Regions from separate parts of the Exiguobacterium sp. BMC-KP genome, predicted to be linked through region 2. Evidence: riboswitches for the same ligand, from Rfam matches in the RefSeq annotation. Region 2 holds a riboswitch; the other holds the start of a gene.
What was found. Region 2 has a riboswitch for S-adenosylmethionine ahead of ADM98_RS14660 (methionine ABC transporter ATP-binding protein). Riboswitches for the same ligand answer to the same signal wherever they lie in the genome.

Region 1 (3,164 bases), on a different contig from region 2:
AATCGGTACGAATGGAAACAGTGGTGTACGATAGACCAATTCGTCGACCGTATGCCCTTCGCGGAGGAATTGTTTCCGGAAGCGATATTGCGCAACGCTGATACTCATCCAGACGACGACGACAGCAAGTCCGGAAATCGAGACGAGCGCGATATAGACACTTCCTGCTGCATAGATGCTAGACAGCAAGGCAAGTCCTCCACCGAGCATGCTGAACAATACAGCTCGAAGTGGAACTCCGCTTGGCGTCACCTGGGCGAAGAAGCGCGGAATCATCCGTTCGTTCGCAAGCGACCAAAGCATCCGTGAGGCCGCGTAAAGTCCCGAGTTCGCTGCCGATAAGATCGCCGTCAAAATGACAAAGTTCATCACGTCTGCTGCGTAGGGAATACCGATCCGTTCAAATACGGCTACAAATGGACTTTCGAGTACGCCCTTTCCTTCCGTTGGCAACAAGACGGCTAATACGATGATCGTACCAACGAAAAAGAGAACCAATCGTAGAATCGTCGTCCGGATTGCAAGCGGAATCGTCCGTTTCGGATCGACTGCTTCACCCGCTGCTACACCAATTAATTCTGTGCCCGAGTAAGCAAAGTTCACTGCGAGCATCGTCATGAAGATGACGAAAGCGCCATTCGGGAACAATCCACCTTCGGTTAACGAAGAAAAGAATGGGGCTGGACTACCATCTTGCAGTGGAATGAAGCCGACGATGGCTCCTGCACCAAGTAAAATGAAAGCAATGATCGTTACGACCTTAATAGCGGAGAACCAAAATTCGACTTCAGCAAAGACACGGACCTTCAAAACGTTAATACCAAGGATCATCGTAGCGAATAATGCACTGAACACCCAGACAGGAACGGATGGGAACCAACGCTGCATCAAAATGCCTGCTGCCGTGAATTCTGAACCGAGGGCGACCGTCCACGTCAGCCAGTAGAGCCAAGCCACTGTATAACCTGTGCCGGGTCCGATATACTTTGTCGCGTATTTATGGAATGAACCAGTTTCCGGCATATGTACAGCCAGTTCACCGAGACTTAACATGACGAGATAAACGACGACGGCCCCAATTAAGTAAGACAGAATCGTTCCGACGCGCCCTGCTTGTTCCAATGTATAACCCGTACTTAAAAATAATCCTGTTCCAATAACACCACCTAACGACAGCATGATCAGATGACGTGATTCCATCTTTCGTCGAAAAGCCCCGCTCGTTTTCATGAATCCATTTCCTCCTCATTCCACCTATTTCAAACAAAAAACGCATCCTCACGGATGCGTCGGTCGACAATTCGGAAATCTTATCGATCGGGTGCAGCACCCGCAGGAATTAGCACAGTATCTTTCGACCTGTTGCTGAGGTTTCATAGGGCCAGTCCCTCCACCTCTCTGGATAAGTATGTAATTGTTCCTAACCATATCAGAATGCAGATAATTCAGTCAACATGCATTTCTTGATTTTTTTGATAGATTCCTAAATTTGACTCGATGAGTTGAAGATGACGTTGAGACATTGTTTTTAGTAAAGTAGTAAAAAAGTGATCAACTTCTACTCGTTGACCTTTTTCCATATCCCGCAACATCGACGATTTCATCTTATCTTCCATTGCATTCATTTGTTTCATCAGTACAGCTTCTACATCATCATTGAAGACCGCACCCTGTTCTTCCATTGCCTGTTTCGATTCCTTCATGACGTCTATGATCATCTGACGCCCGACAGGTTCTTGCCGAATCGGACCGATGGCAGAGCGAAATAGTGTCGTCACGCCAGCGAATGTCGAAATGAACAGATATTTTTGCCACATGTCATCCATGATGTGCGTTGAGTACGCCATCGGCGCCTTTGCTTTCGCAAAACGTGTTGCAATTTCCTCCAGACGAGCTGTTGGTTTACCGATCCGTGAACCAAATAACAGCCGGTGTGACGGACTTGTCTGTACAATACGCCCTTCTGTATCAAGCGTCGATTCAATGAAGCAAAGACCACCGAGCACTCGATCTTCTCCGAAGACTTCTGTTAACCGGCGAATATGTTGCATCCCGTTTAATAACGGAATGATATATGTATCCTCCGAAACGAATGGCGCAAGATCCTTCAATACGTCATCTAAGTGATAAGCCTTCGTCGAAAGCAAGACGACGTCGAATGTATGATCCGGTCGCATGTCGTGCGTCACTAACTGAGGCGTGATCGTGATATCACCGTGAGGACTAGTGATTTGCAGTCCTGTTTTTTGTAGCTGTTCATAACGTTTCGGACGAACGAGGAATGTCACCTGTTCACCTTTTTCAGCAAGACGACCTCCGAAATATCCTCCGACTGCCCCTGCACCTACGACTAAAATATGCATATGTACGATCTCCTCCTTATTTGTTCTACACGTCACTTACTTCTTCACCCTAACATATCGAAAACGATTTTCCTGATTCCTGCTTGAATCACTAAAATTTAAGTTAAGCGTTTGCATTTCAGAAAAAAACGTTTATACTAACTTGTATACAAGTATACTCACTTTAGAAATCAGGTGATTCCATGTCAGAACTGTTATATCCCTTGAAATGGTTATCAAAAGCTTCCGCTGGCGATCGTGTTGCATACGAGCTACGGATGCGCATCATTTCAGGAAGTATTGAAAGCGGTACCATTTTATCTGAAAACAAGTTAGCCTCTGACTTTTCCGTTAGTCGCTCACCCATCCGTGATGCGTTAAAGATCCTTGCATCCGAACAGTTGATTCGATTGGAACGGATGGGGGCGGTCGTCGTCGGTTTATCCGAGCGCGATATCCAGGAAATCTATGATGTCCGGCTGCTCATCGAGACGTTCGTCTTTGAGCGACTCGTCAAGATCGAACGATCGGAGCTCGTTCGTGAACTCAGCAAAATTCTCGAAATGATGAAGGTCGCTATTAAATATAAGGATGCCGATGAATTTTCATTCCAAGATGTGCTGTTTCACGAAACAATCATTCGCTCGATTGACCACGGGTATGTCAGTATGATTTGGCAAAACCTTAAACCGGTCATGGAAAGTTTCATCCTCCTATCGATGCGGGTACGATTCGAGGAAGACATCGAAGACTTCGAACGCATCCTCGCGAACCACGCCCTGTACATCGAAGCGATCGAGACAGGAGATCGTGAACGGATGG
Region 2 (3,164 bases):
AAGGCTCCGTTTTAAACGGTGGTCCCGCCGGTCCGCACAAGACAGAAGGCATCGGTACAGCAAAATGGCCAAGTCTCGTGCCGCGTGAGCTCGTTGACGAGATTCATACGATTTCTGACCGCGATGCATTTGACGCGGTCCATACACTTGCCGCTCGTGAAGGACTACTCGTCGGTAGTTCAGCAGGTGCAGCGCTCGTTGCTGCCCTTGATATCGCGAAGCGTCACCCCGGCAGTACGATCGTCACGGTCTTCGCAGACAGTGCCGAACGCTACTTAAGCCAACAAATCTTTGAAAAGGTGGACGAAACTCATGCGTAAGAAGACAGCATTGATTCATGGAGGAACAGGTGTCGACCGGGCAACAGGTGCCGTCACACCACCGATCTATCAAACAAGCACATACAAGCAGGATAAAATCGGTCAACTCAAAGACGGATACGAATACTCACGGACAGCGAACCCAACACGGACGAGCATCGAACGTTTGATTGCAGATCTTGAAGGCGGCGCACGTGGTTTTGCATTCGGTTCTGGGATGGCAGCGATCCATGCCGTCTTCCATTTGCTTGAGTCTGGTGACCACATCGTCATGACAGATGACGTTTATGGTGGAACGTTCCGCTTGATGCAACGCGTCTTACCGAAGTTCAACATCCAAGTGACATTCGTCGATACGACGGATCTTGCAGCAACGGAAGCAGCGATTCAAGACAACACGAAAATCGTCTACGTCGAAACACCAACGAATCCATTGTTGAAAGTAACAGATATCGAGGCAATCGCAACGATCGCAAAACGTCACGATCTCAAACTCGTCGTCGATAACACGTTCGCAACACCATACCATCAACAACCACTCGCACTTGGTGCAGACATCGTCTTGCACAGTGCAACAAAATACATCGGCGGACACTCGGACGTCGTCGCTGGTCTTGTCGTCGTCAAAGATGATGCGCTCGGCGAAGAACTGCACTTCATCCAAAACTCGACAGGTGGCGTTCTTGGACCGCAAGACAGTTTCTTGCTCGTCCGTGGTCTTCGTACGCTTGGTATTCGGATGGATGCGATCGAAGAAACAGCCCATGATCTCGTTGCGTTCTTACAAGCACAAGACATCGTTTCAAACATCTTCTACCCAGGACTTGCATCGCACCCTGGACATGACATCCAAGCGAAACAAGCGACTGGATTCGGTGGGATGATCAGCTTTGATGTCGGTTCAGCAGCGAACGCAGAAAAACTCGTCGAGGCAACACACTTCTTCACACTCGCTGAGAGTCTTGGCGCCGTTGAGAGTCTGATTTCCGTTCCTGCACGGATGACGCACGCGTCAATCCCAGCAGAGCGTCGGGCAGAACTCGGGATCACAGACGGTCTCGTTCGGATTTCAGTTGGACTTGAGGATGCGGAAGATTTGAAAGAAGACTTAACACGTGCTTTCACGTTCCTCGAAAAAGTTTCTGAAAAAACTGTTTGACAACAAAAATAACCCCTGCTAATATTCAGAATATATTCTACAAACTTAATACCGAAACTCTTATCGAGAGTGGTGGAGGGACTGGCCCGATGAAACCCGGCAACCGCGGATCTAATCCGAAGTGGTGCTAATTCCAGCAGACAAAAGTCTGGGAGATGAGAGCAAATGGTTTTGTGTACTGAAAAGTGCGCGCGTTTGCTCAAAAACGCGCGCACTTTTTTTATTTAGGAGGGACAGTTGTGATTCGTTTACAAGACGTAGGAAAGATTTATCGCTCAAAGCGCGGAGCGGTCGAAGCCGTTGCGAATGTTGATCTGACAATCGAGCGCGGTGAAATTTTTGGAATAATCGGTTATTCCGGAGCAGGGAAATCGACTCTGATTCGCTTGCTTAATATGCTCGAGGCACCAACGAGTGGTTCGATCCAAATCGATGGTGTTGAAATGACATCACTCAAACCAAAAGAATTACGAGGCGTCCGTAAGAATGTCTCGATGGTTTTCCAACACTTCAACTTACTCTGGTCACGGACTGTTGAAGAAAACATCATGTTCCCACTCGAACTCGGTGGCTTCCCGAAAGCACGCCGCAAAGAACGAGTCGCGGAGTTGATCCAACTCGTTGGTTTGGACGGACGAGAAGGGGCTTACCCGTCACAATTATCCGGTGGTCAAAAGCAACGTGTCGGTATCGCTCGAGCACTTGCATCGAACCCGGACGTTCTCTTATGTGACGAGGCAACAAGTGCACTCGATCCAAAAACGACGGACTCAATCCTTGAGTTACTCGTCGACATCAACCAGAAACTGAAATTGACGATCGTCTTGATCACACATGAGATGCACGTCATTCAGAAAATCTGTCACCGGGTCGCCGTCATGGAAGCCGGTAAAATCGTCGAGCAAGGTCCAGTCGCAGAAGTCTTCCGTCATCCGAAGCAAGCGATGACGAAGGAATTCGTCAAACAATTGACGTCACCATTGGAAAACGAGTTGACGTTCGCGAAACTCCGCGAACGGTACCCAACCGGAAAGATCGTTCAGTTGACGTTCGTCGGATCGACGGCGGAAAGCCCGATCCTTGCGGAAGTCATGAAAGATTCACCGGTCCTGTTCAATATCATCGGCGGGAACGTTGGTCAATCGCAGGAAGGGGCACTCGGTACACTGTTCATTCAGTTGATCGGGGAAACTGAAGCAACACAAGAGGTCATCACGAAGCTTCAAGCCAGTGATGTTGAAGTGGAGGTGGATCACCGATGATTTCATTCTTTGACAACCTAGACTGGGAGATGGTGTGGGGAGCGACAGGCAGTACTGTTTATATGACAGCAGTCGCCGGTCTTTCGACATTCATTCTCGGTCTGATCATTGGTTTATTATTGTTTGCGACAAACGAAGAGTTGTTGTTCAAGAACCGAGCATTTTATTCAATCTTAAGCTTACTCGTCAACGTCTTCCGTTCGGTTCCATTCATCATCTTACTGATCTTATTAATTCCGATTACGTTAGCGCTTTTCGGTTCATTCCTCGGACCAACGGCAGCATTACCGGCACTGATCTTGGGAGCCGCTCCATTTTATGGTCGAATGGTCGAACTCGCGTTACGCGAAGTCGATAAAGGTGTCATCGAGGCAGCTGAATCGATGGGCGCGACGAAGTTCCAGATCATCTATAAAGTCTTAA

Region 1: linked by a shared signal. The riboswitch ahead of ADM98_RS01905 (amino acid permease) and the one ahead of ADM98_RS14660 (methionine ABC transporter ATP-binding protein) in region 2 are both predicted to bind S-adenosylmethionine.

What each region holds. Positions count from the first base shown of each region.
Region 1 is NZ_LGIW01000012.1:69,478-72,641, reverse strand. It holds gene ADM98_RS01905 (amino acid permease) at 1-1,230, opposite strand, end outside; SAM riboswitch class I at 1,308-1,409, opposite strand; gene ADM98_RS01900 (ketopantoate reductase family protein) at 1,446-2,363, opposite strand; gene ADM98_RS01895 (GntR family transcriptional regulator) at 2,546-3,164, shown strand, end outside.
Region 2 is NZ_LGIW01000015.1:1,713,922-1,717,085, reverse strand. It holds gene ADM98_RS14670 (PLP-dependent cysteine synthase family protein) at 1-320, shown strand, start outside; gene ADM98_RS14665 (bifunctional cystathionine gamma-lyase/homocysteine desulfhydrase) at 313-1,479, shown strand; SAM riboswitch class I at 1,537-1,641, shown strand; gene ADM98_RS14660 (methionine ABC transporter ATP-binding protein) at 1,719-2,741, shown strand; gene ADM98_RS14655 (methionine ABC transporter permease) at 2,738-3,164, shown strand, end outside.